Regions from separate parts of the Lysinibacillus sp. FSL M8-0355 genome, predicted to be linked through region 2. Evidence: predicted binding sites of a transcription regulator. Region 2 holds the regulator's gene; each other region holds the start of a gene.
What was found. The regulator CtsR, encoded in region 2, represses protease genes until heat stress. The targets are predictions, from matches to a motif close to ATGGTCAATAAAGGTCAAACA.

Region 1: a site for CtsR is predicted at 3,532-3,552, ahead of MKY46_RS03690 (ATP-dependent Clp protease ATP-binding subunit). Genes of this name have one in related genera too.
Region 3: a site for CtsR is predicted at 3,497-3,517, ahead of clpP (ATP-dependent Clp endopeptidase proteolytic subunit ClpP). Genes of this name have one in related genera too.

The regions. Positions count from the first base shown of each region.
Region 1 covers NZ_JBBPAI010000001.1:789,203-794,941, reverse strand. The annotation lists gene MKY46_RS03700 (beta-ketoacyl-ACP synthase III) at 1-520, opposite strand, end outside; gene MKY46_RS03695 (YjzD family protein) at 1,098-1,292, shown strand; gene MKY46_RS03690 (ATP-dependent Clp protease ATP-binding subunit) at 1,342-3,468, opposite strand; gene MKY46_RS03685 (Crp/Fnr family transcriptional regulator) at 3,738-4,424, shown strand; gene MKY46_RS03680 (metal-sulfur cluster assembly factor) at 4,922-5,230, opposite strand; gene MKY46_RS03675 (prolyl oligopeptidase family serine peptidase) at 5,284-5,739, opposite strand, start outside.
Region 2 covers NZ_JBBPAI010000001.1:4,675,862-4,681,600, forward strand. The annotation lists gene MKY46_RS22940 (ATP-dependent Clp protease ATP-binding subunit) at 1-214, opposite strand, end outside; gene MKY46_RS22945 (protein arginine kinase) at 204-1,313, opposite strand; gene MKY46_RS22950 (UvrB/UvrC motif-containing protein) at 1,310-1,852, opposite strand; gene MKY46_RS22955 (CtsR family transcriptional regulator) at 1,863-2,336, opposite strand; gene MKY46_RS22960 (DUF4870 domain-containing protein) at 2,602-2,907, opposite strand; gene MKY46_RS22965 (class I SAM-dependent methyltransferase) at 3,032-3,715, shown strand; gene corA (magnesium/cobalt transporter CorA) at 3,753-4,715, shown strand; gene MKY46_RS22975 (hypothetical protein) at 4,767-4,976, opposite strand; gene MKY46_RS22980 (globin-coupled sensor protein) at 5,260-5,739, shown strand, end outside.
Region 3 covers NZ_JBBPAI010000001.1:3,935,356-3,941,094, reverse strand. The annotation lists gene MKY46_RS19225 (gluconeogenesis factor YvcK family protein) at 1-838, shown strand, start outside; gene whiA (DNA-binding protein WhiA) at 904-1,851, shown strand; gene MKY46_RS19215 (HPr family phosphocarrier protein) at 1,965-2,222, shown strand; gene clpP (ATP-dependent Clp endopeptidase proteolytic subunit ClpP) at 2,820-3,410, opposite strand; tRNA gene MKY46_RS19205 (tRNA-Arg) at 3,718-3,792, shown strand; gene MKY46_RS19200 (basic amino acid ABC transporter substrate-binding protein) at 4,293-5,081, shown strand; gene MKY46_RS19195 (amino acid ABC transporter permease) at 5,150-5,739, shown strand, end outside.

The DNA.
Region 1 (5,739 bases), 3.9 Mb from region 2:
CTCTGCCTTCAGATACTGGCCCAACAATGGCTGCACTAGCACCATCACCGAATAAAACAGCTGTATTACGATCCTTCCAATCAATGACTTTCGACAGCTTTTCTACACCTACTACTAAGACATATTTATAAGTATTTGCCTCTACAAAGTGCTTCGCTGTCACTAAGCTATATATAAATCCTGCACATGCCGCTGCTTGATCCATCGCCGCCGCATTCACTGCTCCGATTTGTTCCTGAACCATACATGCTACACTTGGAAAAGTTTGATCCTGTGTGACAGTTGCTACAAGTATTAAACCAATTTCCTCTGGCGTAATACCCGCTTTTGCAATAGCTTCTTTAGCAGCTGCTACTGCTAAATCTGAAGTTTCCTGATCCTCTGCCGCAAAATGACGTTCTTCAATGCCTGTTCGAGTTCGAATCCATTCATCTGAAGTATCCATTATTTTTTCCAAATCAAAATTTGTAACGACCTTCTCAGGAACATATTTGCCAATTCCTATAATACCAGCGTTCATATAGCAACCCCTCAGCTTTCTTACTATCAATTATTAGTAACTGGTCATAATTATAACGCATACGAAAGGAAGGACGCAAGATGATTTAAAATTAATGTGTTTTGGACGTGGTGGAGATTTTATTTTTGGTGATGGCTGACTCTTTATTAGGTTAGGCGAGAGTTTTGGCATTATCGTCGTTTTCGAGCGGGTGAACTTCTACGTCATAGTACTGTTCACCTTTTTATGAGCGGAGTGTCTTTCTTAGGGGCGCTTTCTACTAGCTCTGAGCCAAGTCCCTACTATAATTAGAGCGCTTCTTCACTCGTTACGAGCAAAAACCCTAATCGAGACAAATTCCCCTGACTCTTCTTCATTACAAAACACACACTAACTTCCTATCATTAAACATCAGCATACCTTCTACAATCAAATGCTACGATATACCGTTGAATATAAATTGCAGATCCTCGTATTTGTTGTGACAAATTCGCCATGTTTCACATAAAAGGTTCATTTTTTTTCGATTTATGTTATGATATGATAATGAATATGAGTAAAACCTTATAATGAAAAAAGTTCGGTTGAGGTGAAATTAATGCAATATATCGTAACGTTCATATGGTCATTCCTACTAGTTTCTATGTTAAACTACGTAGTCAGCTCTGTACTTGGTGTACCATTCGATTTTAAAACAGGGGCAATCGTTTCCGTTGTATTCTCCATTCTAATCTTTATTATTGGAGCAATCATTCCAAACGACCCTACACCAGAAGCTGCAGACCATCATTAATTTATCTAGAAAAAACCTGTTCAGCATATTGCCGAACAGGTTTTTTCTGTTATTTTTCCACAACACATTGACCATCACGCATTTTCACATGCAAAGTTTCTCCTGGTAAAACCTCACCACGAAGCAGTTCTCTAGCTACTGCTGTTTCGATATGTCGTTGTACAAAGCGTTTTAATGGTCTCGCTCCAAACTGAGCATCCGCTCCTTGCTGTACTACCCAGTCAATAACCTCTTGCTCGACAGATAAAGTAATTTCCTGTTCTGCCACACGTTTAATCAGTTGCTCCACGTACTTCCAAGCAATCGCAGTAAAATGCTTTGTAGATAAAGCATGGAAAAAGATAATGTCATCCATACGGTTTAATAATTCTGGTTTAAAATGTTGGCGTAGGGCCGCCATGACTAAGTCTTCAACAGCATTATCGCCTTCTTTTGCCTCCATTAAATAACTAGAGCCAATATTGGATGTTAGAATGACCACTGTATTTGTAAAATTCACCATACGTCCCTGACTATCTGTAATGCGGCCATCATCTAAAATTTGTAATAAAATATTCGCCACATCTGGATGCGCTTTTTCAATTTCATCTAGGAGGACCACGGAATATGGATTTCGGCGTACAGCTTCTGTTAATTGTCCGCCCTCCTCATAACCTACATAGCCTGGAGGAGCACCAACGAGACGAGACACACTATGTTTCTCCATGTATTCACTCATATCAATTCGAATAAAGTGATCTTCTGCATCAAATAACTGCGCAGCAAGTGCCTTAGCAAGCTCAGTTTTACCAACACCTGTTGGACCTAAGAATAAAAAGCTACCAATCGGACGATGTGGATCTTTAATACCTGCACGTGCACGCCATACAGCTTCTGTTACTAATTGTACTGCTGTGTCTTGACCGACTACTCTTTCATGTAATGTATCCTTTAATCGTAGAAGTTTTTCACGCTCTCCTTCTACTAATTTTGTTACAGGAATTCCTGTCCAGCGGGAAACGATCGCAGCAATTTCATCTGCCGTTACTTCTTCACGTAAAATGCGGGATTCTGCCCCATTTTCTAACTGTTTTTCGAGTTCCTGAATTTCCTTTTCTAATGTTGGGATTTTGCCATGGCGTAATTCGGCAGCTTTATTTAAATCATATTTACTTTCTGCTTCATCTAAATCACGACGGTATTTATCTAATGTTTCCCGTTTTTTCTGAATGTCGTGTAGCATTTCTTTTTCTGCTTCCCATTGTTGGCGCATGCCCTCTGAGGATTCTTTTAATTTTGTTAATTCCTCACGCAATTGCTCTAGACGTTTTTTACTTGCCTCGTCCTTTTCCTTACGTAATGCCTGTTCTTCAATCTCAAGCTGCATAATGCGACGTGTCACTGCATCTAATTCCTGTGGCATCGAATCAATTTCTGTACGAATCATCGCACAAGCCTCATCAATTAAATCAATTGCCTTATCAGGTAAAAATCGCTCTGTAATATATCGGTTGGACAGTTCTGCTGCCGCAACAATTGCTCTGTCATGAATTCGTACTGCATGATGTAATTCAAAGCGTTCTTTTAAGCCCCGTAAAATGGAAACCGTATCCTCAATCGAAGGCTCACGTACAAGAACTTGCTGGAATCGTCGCTCTAAAGCAGGATCTTTTTCAATGTACATCCGATACTCATCTAGTGTTGTAGCACCAATACAATGTAGTTCACCGCGTGCAAGCATAGGCTTGAGCATATTCCCTGCATCCATAGCACCGTCTGTTTTGCCTGCGCCGACGATGGTATGAATTTCATCAATAAATAAAATGATTTGTCCTTCTGAATCTTTCACCTCTTTTAACACACCTTTTAAGCGCTCTTCAAATTGGCCACGATAGCTTGCCCCTGCAATTAAAGCACTCATATCTAGCTCATATAACACACATTCTTTCAAGCCCTCTGGCACATCGCCTTTCACAATACGCTGTGCTAAACCCTCAACAATCGCTGTTTTACCAACTCCTGGTTCACCAATTAATACAGGATTATTTTTCGTTTTGCGTGTTAAAATACGAATGACATTTCGAATTTCCTCATCACGCCCGATAACAGGGTCCATTTTGCCGTTTTTAACTTCTTCAATCAAATTTCGTCCAAATTGCTCTAGTGGTTTTTTGTTATCTGTTTGTTGAAATTGCATAGCTAGCACTCCTTTACCATCATGTTTCTTATCATTGTTATACCCATTCTTGTTCTTTTAAAAAGTTTGACCTTTTTTGACTAACTTTATTTTACATCAATCGACATTGCTTCGCAAAGAAATCGCACTAAAATTTTTTCACGGATTATGGAAATTTACGTTATAATAATGGTATGTTTCTATGTTTTAGTATCGAAAAATCCACTATCCTTTTGTAATAATTGCCGTTTATTACAAAAAGAAAGCGATGTGTTGGAGATATGGTTTTAATGGATAATATGTTTGAAAAAATGAAGGATCTATTTCAAAAGCATGGTGTTTTTATCAAAGTGAATAAAGGAAATAAAATTTTTCTAGAGGGTGAACGGGCAAAAGAAATTTATTACATCCAATCTGGTGTGATTTCGATAAGCCAAGAAACCGAAACTGGCAAGGAATTAACTATTCGTATTTGTGGTCCTGACAGTATAATTGGAGAGGGGTCATTATTTTGTAACCTAGTCTATAATTCCATGACTGCAAAGGTATTAGAGCCTTCTACGATGTATGTGTTAAGTCGTAAATCATTGGAGCATTTACTAGAAGATCAGCCTACTGTTATGGTGGAATATATAAAGTGGTTGCAAACAGAAAACTTAAAGCATCAAAGTCGTTTGCGTGATTTAGTGTTAAATGGAAAAAAAGGTGCTTTATTTTCAACGCTCATTCGGCTTTCCAATACGTATGGTAAACCTTTAGAAAATGGCTCAATTTTTATTGATTTCCAGCTAACAAATACGGAAATTGCGAATTTGTGTGCAACAAGTCGTGAAATGATTAATCGCATGTTGAATGATTTAAAAAAACACGATATTATCACTTTTGATAAAGGCTTTATTACAATTCATGATTTACAATTTTTAAAAAATGAAATTGCTTGTGAAAATTGTCCATTACAAATATGCCGTATCGATTAATTTCGTTACAAACGAAATCCCTGCCTATAAAATATAGCAGGGATTTTATCGTGTTGAAAAACAAAACCATCCATAGCATTTTTGTGAAAGGTGAAAATGGATTTCCGTCGCAGGCTACTTGCTTTCTTGAAGGCGAGCGCCGAGCCGCTTCCTCCGTGAAGGGGCTCGCCTGTCTCGCTATCCCACGGGAGTCAAGTAGCCTTCCACTCCAACCCATAAAAATATTTCTTTTTAGCAAGGTTTTCAAATAAAGTGAATGTATTCACTACTGGTGTTGTCACTCATCACTTCTCCACATTGAAAATAAGAGTCTATCCTTTTACCACATGGGTGATTGGAGCAGCGGCTTATCGGACGCCCCCTGGAAAGGACGCTGGCGGAACGGAAATCAACCCCTCGCCTTGCTAAAGGTTCTTTTTCTACTATGAACATCATCTTTTTTCAACAACATGAAATCCCTGCCTATAAAATAAGCAGGGATTTTTAATGTTGCAATTTTAGCGTACGCCTAATGCCATTTTTGCATAGCGTGACATTTTGTCTTTTGACCAAGGTGGATTCCATACAATGTTAACATTTGTACTTTTCACTTCTGGAAGTTCCCCTAATGCCGTATTCACCTGATCCACAATAACTGGCCCAAGTGGGCATCCCATCGATGTTAATGTCATCGTAACAGTTGCTACACCTTCATCATCTAAATCTACATCATATACTAAACCTAAGTTGACGATATCAATCCCAAGCTCAGGGTCAATTACATTTTCTAAAGCACCAAACATGCTATCTTTCATATCTTGATCCATTCGTATTTCTCCTTCCATCATAGTGTTAACCTTATCATAGCAGATGCATCCTGTTATGCCAAATGCTGTGCAAGCCAGTCTGTTGCTGCTAGCATACCGTCACGTGGGACTGCATGTCCTGCCTTTTTGTTCACCATAAACTTTAAATATTCAGGGCTTGCTTGATAGTATTCCCGTAATGTCTCATAAAATTTATACGTTTCTTGGAAAGGTACTGTTTTATCTAATTCTCCATGCCAAAAGAAAACTGGACGACCTGCGAATTTTTCTGGCGTTAAACTAACATCATATTTAGCTAAGAGCTCATTCACTTTTTGAACATCTTCCTCTGACATCGGCCAATTGATACCGCTTTTTGCAAATTGCTGCAATTGATATTCACCTAATTTAATAAAACCTGGTGCACCCATACATATTGACGCTGTTTTTATCCAATCATAAAGTTTTAAACAGCCGGAGGTCACGATGCCGCCCATTGAAGTACCTGCTATGCCAATATTATGACTGGC
Region 2 (5,739 bases):
TACCTTTACCAACTAATTCCTCAATACCAGCTTCAATCATTTGAGGACTAATATCAATGGCTTCTAACGCTTTCGCAGCAATACCGCCGCCTTCACGTATAAGCCCTAATAGAATGTGCTCTGTTCCAATAGATTCGTGCTTCCAACGAATAGCCTCTTCCTGAGCAAGCTGTAATACTTTTTGCGCGCGTTGTGTAAAACGATTAAACATCATATAAATCCTCTCCTTTTTCCCCATTTATAGGCTTATTCGCATATTCTTGAGATAATGCCTCACGGAGCATTTCCGCTCGGACACGATCCCGTTCAGCAGGGGGCAGTGCCTCACCTGCATAGTGCTGTAAAAAACCTGGTTGCATACTAACAACACATTCATTTAAGGTTGTTGCTTGAATCCCATCAATTAACTGTAGATCTACTCCTAAACGAACATTAGATAGACAGGTAGCGGCTTCCTCACTTGTTAGAATTCTCGCATGTGTAAGGGTACCTAAAGCCCGATATACTCTATCTTCTAGAGCAAGCTCTGCCTTTTCCATCAACTTCCCTCTTGCGTGTCGCTCTTTTTGGATAATCTTTTCAGCGACACTTTGTATGTCTGCTAAAATGTCTTCTTCTGTCTTCCCAAGTGTAATTTGATTCGACACTTGATAAACATTTCCTAAATTTTCGCTGCCTTCTCCATATATACCTCTTACAGTCATTCCTAAGCGAGTCATGGCATTAATAATTTGATTCATTTGCCCGGTTAATGTCAGTGCGGGTAGATGCATCATGACCGATGCGCGAAGACCCGTGCCAATATTCGTCGGACAACTTGTTAAATAGCCAAAAGTATCTCGAAAGGCATACGGTAATACTTTCTCTAGGATACGATCAATTTTATTTGCTTGTTCATAGGCACTTTGAAGTTGAAAGCTTGCTGTCATACATTGAATGCGTAAATGATCCTCTTCATTCACCATAATGCTAACGGATTCATCTTCAGAAAGAAGTATAGAACCTACTTGCTCTTTTTTAGCCAGCTGTGGACTAATCAAATGCTTTTCTACAAGAATTTGACGCTGTAGAGGCGTTAAATCCTTAATAGCAAAATAAGCATAATCATTTTGAAGCGTTGGGCTATCACTTAGTGCATGTGTAACTGCCTGTTCCACCTGCAGTGCCTCATTCTCTGAGAAAGCTAATGGAAATCGATAGCCATCTAAATTTCGAGCAAGGCGAATACGTGTACTAATGACAATATCTGAATAATCATCCTTGATATGCATCCACGTTGGGGTCGCACGCTCTAAAAATGAATCAATCATCATGACACATCACCACCTTCAAATTGTAGATGCTTCTCTAGCTCTTTAACTTCATCACGGAGCTTCGCCGCCTCCTCAAATTGTTCTTCTGCTACAGCGGCCTTCATACGCTTGCGGATATCCTCTATTTGCTTTTTAATGACATACACATTACTGCGAGCACCAGGCATTTTACCAATGTGTTGAGGGCCTGCCTGTATGCGATTAAAGAGCTTAGGCAAATGCTCACTAAAGGTGTCATAACAGCTCGGGCATCCAAATTTACCTTCTTTTAAAAATTGTTTATACGAAAATCCACATTGTGGGCATGTTTGCTGTTGTGGTTGAACTTGTTGTTTTTCCCCCACCTTTTGCCATGTAGGCGAGCCGAACCAGTTTGACAATAGTTGTTGAATAGACACAGGCTCTTGTTTAAACTCTGCATGAAATGGATGGAACTGTGAGGCGCAGACGTCACAATAATGGTGCTCCACCTTTTGCCCATTTTGAACTTGTGTTACTGTAACTGTCGCATTACGTTGTTTACAATGTTCGCATATCATTTCCATCACCTCACTCTTTTTGCTGTTCATATTTGATTGTTGTCAGCATTGCTCGCAAGATCTTTGCTCGAATAGTATCTCTTAAAGGGAGATGTAAATCGATTGTGGAGCGATCAATTGCTGCTAACATTAATTTCGCTTCTCGTTTTGAAATTACCTGCTCATCGATGAGCCGATATACTAAATCTTCTGCCATCGTTTGAGATGCTCCACCTTCTATTTGTCTGAGAACATCGTCGATTAAATCAATCTGTGAATGCGCGCGGACACGTAAAATTCGTATGTACCCACCACCACCACGTTTGCTCTCAACAAGGTAACCTCGCTCGGCAGTAAATCTTGTATTAATTACATAATTTATTTGTGATGGCACACATTGAAATTTATCAGCAATCTCACTCCGTTTAATTTCAATATGCCCTTCTCCACCTAATTCAAGTACTTGCTTTAAGTAACCTTCTATGATGTCTGATATATTACGCATTTTAGGAATACACCTCGCTTGCTTCACTGACTTTGACTATCTTTGACTTTCTTTTAGTATATTATACAAAACGCTTCAAAAAAATTGCAATGATTTCGCCCATAGAAAAGTGAAAAGTCTTAAAATGCCTATTTTAGTACGAAAAACAGCACTTTTTCAGTTAAAACTGCGCGGGTTATAATTTGCTCATATACCTAATGTACCCTTATTAGTCATAGAAAAAACGCAAGCATATGCAACTAGCATATACTTGCGTCTATGAAAATTATACCCAACGACCAACAATTGGATAACGCCAAGGCTCATCAGACAATGCTTTTACGATACCGATAATTGGTACAACAAATAACATGATGCCGAAAATGATTAAAAACGGTAACCCAATAAGAACAAAACTTAAAACAACTGAGATAGCGATTAAAATACCCATAACAATTTGGAAGAGCAATGCTTGAATAGAAATCGCCTTCACTTCCTCATCCGAACTAATTAAGAAGAAAATAATAGGTACTAACCATGGCGCAAAAAATGCACTTGCGTGTATGATTACTTTAGACCATTTAGTCTCCATATATATCAACCCTTTCTTTGTACTTTGTCTATGTTTTATGTACTACTATTTACGGAACTATACCCGTAATAGTTTCACATTAAATAAGATTTATTAAAATTTTTTTGGAAGGCTGTGATGAGAGATGGAATTTAACAACACATTAGCAAACGAATATGAAAAGGGTATTCGTCGTACATTGCCAAGCTATGATGCCATGCTACGTTTAATACAAACCTTTTATCATTCCACACTGCCAGATAAAGCTGATATGTTAATTGTGGGTGCAGGAAGCGGCAATGAAATTTTACAGCTTGCAGATGGAAGGCCCGACTGGTCATTCACAGGTATTGATCCATCAGAGTCCATGCTCAGCATAGCAAAGGAACGTCTACACACTCTACCCAATACGCTGTCTTTCCACCAAGGGACAATACTAGATACTCAATTACCCTCCATAAAATACGATGCAGCAAGTTGTGTTCTCGTTCTGCATTTTATTCTGGGTTATGAAGAAAAGCTATCTACATTAGAAGAAATCGCAAGACATTTAAAGCCTGGAGCACCGTTTGTCCTTGTCTCAAAATATGGTCAGCCCGGCTCTTTAGAAACTGAACTACAATTTGATTTATGGCGTTCCTATTGGCTACAACATACAAAGCTTTCTGCATCTGATGTAGCAGAGATGGAAAAATCCATTCGCTCCCTTTCGTTTATGTGTGAAGAGGATATTTTAACACTGCTACAAAAGGCGGGCTTTACAAAACCTTCTAGATTTTTTGCCACTACTTTATTTGCTGGTTGGGTATGCTTTAAAGAGGGGCACTAAATAAATATTTTGTAGTAAATAATTTGAGGTGAAAACCGTGATAAGCACCATTGGTATTACAAAACAACAACAATTACTAAAAGATTTTCCATTGGAAGTTATACATCAGCAAGAATTTGAATGGTATTGGGTTGATTTTAATTGCCCTACAGCCGAAGAAGAATCATTATTAGATACATTTTTCCATTTCCATCCGCTTGCTATTGAAGATTGCTTAATGCGATTACAGCGCCCAAAGCTCGATTTCTATGATGATTTTCATTTCTTTGTTATTCATCGAGTAAATGAAGAGAACCTTGCTGCAGAAGAGGTTAATATTTTTGCCTCCAATAAATTTATTGTGACGTTCCATAAAAACCCTGTTCCTGAAATAGATAAGGTACAAAAGATACTAGCAAGCCAACCAAAGAATTGGGAACGGGGGACGGTTTATTTAACATATCAAACAATTGATAAAATCGTGGATAGCTATTTCCCTCTTGTTTATAAAATTGAAGATCATCTTAATGCACTTGAAGGCGAACTTACATACCAAAGCAACGTAAATGCCATGAAGATTGTCTTCGAATTCCGTAGCGATTTGCTTGACCTTAGACGCACTATTTTACCGATGCGAGATCTTTTATATCGAATTCTTAATTCTTACCGTTTTTCTTTAAACAAATCAGAAAGAGCTTATTTCGGGGATATATACGACCATCTCATTAAACTAACTGAAATGGTTGAATCCAATCGAGAACTGACAGCGGATATGCGTGATAGCTATATGGCTATGAGCTCAAGTCGCATGAACGGTATTATGATGACTTTAACCATTGTATCAACTATCTTTATCCCGCTTACTTTTATTGCTGGTGTATATGGTATGAACTTTGATAACATGCCTGAGCTTCATGGCCATTACAGCTATTTTATTGTACTAGGCTCCATGATTATTATTGCGATCTTTATGCTAGCTATCTTTAAACATAAAGGCTGGTTTAAATTATTTAAACCATAAAAAAAAGCTGCTCGTTTTGTCATGAAACGAGCAGTCTCCTTTTTCAAGAAGTTAATAGGGTCCCCTATCATCAATTTTATTATCACCTTGCTGCGGAAATAAAAAGTATGCTAGTACGCCTGATCCCAAAGTTGCACAGATTGTAATTAATAATCGCTCAACAGAGGGTACCTCAGCATAATAGTTTCGTAACATATAAACAGAGCCAATTGCGACAATAACCATGACTGGGATGACAAATTTAAAACGCTTTTTCTCCATATAATACCTCCTCTACTCCCTTTTTACGTACAGTCTCTATCTTGCTAAACAGTTCGTATTTTACAGGTTTCCTATTTTAAATTCAAATTTACTTCGCTTCACTAATTGAACTGACAATAAAGTAAAAAAATAAAGAAATAACCAAATTTTTAACCAAATATTCAGCAAATAATAGTAAAATAGATTTAATACCAATTATTTATCAAATTTACAAACCTAACAAATTTCAAAAGGCTTTTTTACTTACAATTTATTATGGATATTAGGAATGGAGCAAATAATAATGAGTTGGTTTTCCAAAAACAGTAGTGCTAACTATTCAATTACATTAACACCTGAAAATTTTAAGAATGATGTTCGACTAGATGTATCGAACTACCCGAATCTTCAAAAACAATTGCAACTTTTAAATTTAACAGTAGACGATTTAGCAATCATAAAACAACTACAACCGCTTGCAAAGGATCTCATCCCTGCAATGGTGGAGCAATTTTATGCTGCCATTAGTTTGAGCCAAGATCTAATCGATATTATTAATAGAACATCACATATTGACCGTTTGAAAATTACATTACATAAACATTTAAGTGATATTTTTGAGAGTCATATAAATGATGCCTACATTGCCGAAAGAAAGGCAATTGCCGAGACTCACGTGCGAATTGGTTTACAATCCAAATGGTATATTGCCTCATTCCAATCACTCACTTCTACATTCACAAATTTTGTGAGCGAAGTGGACATCTCAAAACAAGATGCCATT
Region 3 (5,739 bases), 740 kb from region 2:
TCCGCCACCTGGTGATGTACGTAATGTGATTGCGGCATTATCAGATATTGAACCACTTGTAGAGCAAATGTTTCAATATCGCTTTTCAGCATCAGAGGATTTAAAAGGTCACTCCTTAGGAAATTTAATGCTTACGGCACTTACTGATATTACTGGAGATTTTAATCATGCTATAAGTGAAATGGGCAAGGTTTTAAAAGTTCATGGTCGTGTCATACCAGCTGCAAATAAAAAAATAAACTTACATGCTGTGCTAGAGGATGGTTCAATTATTGAAGGAGAATCAAAAATTCCAACAGCATCAAAGCGCATTGATCGTGTTTTTTTAGTACCCGAAAATGTGCAACCGTTACCAGAAGCCATTCGTGCGATTCAGCGTGCAGACTATATTTTAATAGGTCCAGGAAGCTTATATACAAGTATTATTCCAAATCTGCTTGTGAAGGAGATAGGGGAAGCTGTTGTGAAAGCGAAAGGCAGAAAAATATATGTTTGTAATTTAATGACGCAAAAAGGTGAAACGATTTCTTATACAGCAGGTGATCATGTAACAGCCATACATAAGCATGTTGGCGGCGATTTTATTGATTCTATTTTAGTAAACGACGAAGAACTCCCTAACCCTGTAAAAGAACTATATAAAGAAGAAAGAGCAGAGCCAGTGACATTTGATGTGGCAAAGCTTGAAAGTATGGGCTTAGAGGTTATACAACGTGATATTGCTACAATTCGGTCAGATGGGACTGTTCGACATAATGCTATCAATGTTGCAGAATGGCTGGTAGATTATGCTGATATTTACCAGCAAAAAGTAAGAAGACCCATTATAGAAACATAATGGATTGATTGTATATGGTAAGATGAACATATACATAGAAATCATGATTGAAAGGGGGGCATGATATGTCTTTTGCTTCTGAAACAAAAAAGGAATTAACGCAAATAGAAGCGGACAATCATTGTATGAAAGCAGAAGTTTCTGCCCTAATTCGTATGAATGGTTCATTATCCTTTGCAAATAAACAACTAAGTTTAGACGTGCAAACTGAAAACGCTGCAATTGCTAGAAGACTATATACGATTATGAAAAAATTGTATCCGTACAATGTAGAATTGCTTGTTCGTAAGAAGATGCGACTGAAAAAAAATAACGTGTATATTTGCCGTGTAAGAGAAGGTGCGCGCGAGCTGCTAATTGATTTAGAAATCATCTCAGACGACTTTCAATTTAACCATACAATCTCAAGAAAGCTCATCAAAAAGAGTGGTCAAAAAAGAGCTTATTTAAGAGGAGCATTTTTAGCAGGAGGTTCTGTCAACAATCCAGAAACATCAGCCTACCATTTAGAGATTTATTCTTTGTATAAAGAGCATGGTGAGGCATTGATGGATTTGATGAATGAATTTGAACTTAATGCCAAAACAATTGAACGAAAAAAAGGTTTTGTCACCTATTTAAAGGAAGCAGAGAAAATTTCAGATTTCCTTAATATTGTTGGCGCACATCAGGCCATGATGAAGTTTGAGGATGTGCGCATATTGCGAGATATGCGAAATAGCGTCAACCGTATTGTGAACTGTGAAACAGCCAACTTAAACAAAACTATTGGTGCAGCATTACGACAGGTAGAGAATATTCGATTTATTGAAAATTCAATTGGTCTGGATCAGCTACCAGAAAAGCTACGTGAAATAGCACGTCTACGGGTAGAATATCAGGATGTGACATTAAAAGAGCTTGGTGAAATGGTATCAAGTGGAACGGTTAGTAAATCAGGTGTTAACCATCGATTGAGAAAAATTGATGAGATTGCTGATGCATTAAGACGCGGTGAAAAAATAGGTGGTTAAGTTTTCATACTTTTCAGGTATGAATGTCATGCGTAATCGCTTATTGTTCTTTTGCTAGTAAGTGAGGTAAGATAAAACTAATAGATGAACGGTAGTGAAGGGGAGTTTTGAGTATGATTGAGAGAAGAGTCCAGGTCAAATTAAAATTAGGACTACAAGCTAGACAAGCAGCACTATTTGTGCAGGAAGCAAATCGTTTTAGTGCGGATATCTTTCTGGAAAAAGACGAGAAAAAAGTAAATGCCAAATCCATTATGGGTGTCATGAGCTTAGCAGTCGCTAAAGGCACTGAAGTTACTTTAAGTAGTGACGGCAGCGATGCGGAGCAAGCGGTTACAGCATTGGCTACAATTATCGAAAATGAAGACTAACATTCATTGAACACAAAAGGCATCACAGAGCAAATCTGTGATGCCTTCATAGTGTTGAAAAACAAAACCATCCATAGCGTTTTTGTGAAAGGTGAAAATGGATTTCCATTGCAGGCTACTTGCTTTCCAGTGGGCGAGCGCCGAGCAGCTTCCTCCGCTACCGCTCCGTTTAGAGGCTCGCCTGTCTCGCTATCCCACGGGAGTCAAGTAGCCTTCCACCCCAATCCATAAAAATGTTTCTTTTTAGAAAGGTTTTCAAATAAAGTGAAGGTATTCACTACGCTTTATGGAGAAGTGTTGTCATCCATCACTTCTCCGCATTGAAAATAAGAGCCTATCCTCTTTCTAATTTTGTTCAGGAAAAGACACTTTTGCAGAATGGTTGATGGGAGTGGAGCCAGCGTCACTCCTAGGGGATTAGCGTCCTAGAGAAGCCCCTGGAGCGAATGCAGTGATCAGCGGACGCCCACTGGAAAGGACGCTGGCGGAACGGAAATCAACCCCTCGCCTTTCAAAATGGCTGTTTCTGTCGTTGACATCACCTTTTTCAACAACACGAAAGGCATCACAGAGCGAGTCTGTGATGCCTTCTCATTTTTATTTATTATCGCTACGGTGCATAATGTGATCGATTAAACCATATTCTTTAGCACGTTCAGCAGTCATGAAATTATCACGATCTGTGTCTCTAGCAATGACTTCAAGTGGTTGGCCTGTGCGTTCAGATAAAATGCCATTTAATTTTTCACGTAAGAATAAAATACGTTTAGCAGCAATTTCAATTTCTGTCGCTTGACCTTGTGCGCCACCTAGTGGTTGGTGAATCATTACTTCTGCATTTGGTAATGCAAAACGTTTACCAGGCTCACCAGCAGCTAGTAAGAAAGCACCCATTGATGCAGCCATACCAATACAAATTGTTTGAACTTGTGGTTTAATGATTTGCATTGTGTCATAAATAGCCATACCAGCCGTAATTGATCCACCTGGTGAATTAATGTAAAGAGAGATATCTTTATCTGGATCTTCCGCTTGTAGGAAAAGAAGTTGTGCAACAATGGAGTTAGCCACATTGTCATCAATAGCGCTTCCTAAAAGAATAATACGGTCTTTAAGTAGACGTGAATAAATGTCATATGCACGTTCACCGCGACTTGTTTGTTCAATAACTGTAGGAATTAAATTCATGTTAAATCCTCCTTAAAAAACTAAATTCGAATACCTTTGCTGAAAATTTCCATTGTTATTTCAGCTGTATCCTTATCATACACATTATAGTCAGGGAAGGTCAAATATTAACCCTGCTAAAGTGAAATAAAAAAAATAAAATGTTTTTGCATTCTATGGTTGAATTATATGTGATAGGCTTGTATAATAATTGAGGTTATAAGTTTAAAGTACAGTACACTATTTTGCAGGTATGCTTCAAAAAATGAGGGTTATCTACATCATGCTTTTCGTAAGCCTAGAGTGAGTACTTTTTTTTTGTGCCTTTGCCCTCGTGGTGTAATGGATAACACGTAAGATTCCGGTTCTTGCACTGGGGGTTCGATTCCCTCCGAGGGCGCCATTTTACTGAATATAGATAGACTTGTTATAGCTCATCTCCTAATAAGTAGTTTAGCAGCCTGCTTAGCGGAGATCGAGAGGGAGATATAGGTGCAATACTGTCCTAGTTGGCATTATTCCCCTATTTATTCCTTTCAAACCTTCAAAAAAGCAATAACTCCAAATTATTTTTTAGTGGACATACTGTACGTGAAGACTAGAAATAGTCGAAAAAAAGAATCCTATCTGAGGGGATTCTTTTTTTTTGCCTAAATTTATCGAAATTTGGTGTGGATTGTAGTGTATATATATTAATTTTAGATTAGATTTCTTGTTATTTATACATGTTTCTTCTAATTATATAAGTTTATTATAAATTAATATGAAAAAATATTTAGTTTTATGCGAAAAGTTGTTGTCTAAATACTATAATATTAATATAATTGACCTAATAGTCTAACATTTCCGAATTGCGAAAAATAATACGCATTTCGGAAAATTATCGAAATAGGGGGAAATACAATGAAGAAAACAGGTTGGATGCTACTGATGATGGTTGCAGCATTAACATTAGCACTTGCAGGATGTGGTACAAAGGATGGTGCATCTTCAGGAAGCTCATCTTCAGAAGATGGTAAGAAAATATATAAAGTTGGTACAGAGGCAACTTTCGCACCATTTGAATCTGTTGACGATTCAGGGAAAATTGTGGGGATTGATGTCGATGTTTTAAAAGCTATTGCTGATGAAATGGACTTTGAAGTTGACTGGAATAACATTGGTTGGGAGCCAGTTTTCCAAACAATTAAAAACGGTGAAACAGATATTGGTGCTTCAGGAATCACAATTACTGAAGAGCGTAAAGAATCATTTGATTTTACAGAGCCTTATTATGAGTCTCAATTATTGATTGTTGTAAAAGAAGATTCAAAAATTAAATCTCTAGCTGAACTAAAAGATAAAAAGGTATCAGTACAAATTAATGCTACAGGTCATATGGCGGCGAAAAAGCTACAAGGGGAAGCAAGTACAAATATTATGGCGTTTGAAAGTCAACCAATCGCAATTCAAGAGATGTTAAACGGTAACGTTGATGCAGCTATTGGAGACAATGCGGTAGTTTACGAATACATTAAAGCGCATCCAGATCAAAAACTAAAAGTAATCGAAGATGATGCATTTGAAAAAGAATATTATGGCTTTATGGTTCAAAAAGGAAACAAAGAGCTATTAGATAAATTAAATGAAGGTCTTAAAAAGATTAAAGAAAACGGTAAATTAAAAGAAATTACAGGTTCTGATTTCAAGTAATAAATGAATGATGACGCCCCTAGTATGCTAGCGGCTCATTCACTTTAAAGGGGAAATGGGGTTTTCGGATGGACATCTTTGACTTACGCTGGGACATTGTCTGGAACTACCGAGATATGTTTATACGGGGTATTGGCGTAACAATTATTTTGACACTTAGTGGTTATTTTGGAGGTATTCTATTAGGACTATTTTTAGGCCTAGGAAAATTATCGAGTAAAAAATGGATTTATTGGCCATCAAAATTATATATCGATTTATTCCGTGGAACACCAATGCTTGTGCAAATTTTATTAATTCACTTAGCAGTTATTCCAACAATTTTTGGTCATTCTTTAGGATATATGGTGTCAGGGATTACAGCGCTCGTATTAAACTGTGCTGCTTACAATGCGGAAATTTTCCGTGCAGGTATTCAAAGTATTGCAAAGGGGCAAATGGAGGCAGCTCGTTCTTTAGGGTTAACACATAACCAAGCGATGCGTAAGGTCATTTTACCACAGGCATTTAGACGTATGATTCCACCATTAGGGAACGAATTTATCGCATTATTAAAAGATTCTTCATTAGTAACAGTTATTGCAGCACCAGATATTTTATACGCAAGTAAGGTAGTAGCAGGTGCAAGCTTCCGCTTCTGGGAACCGTACATCGTTGC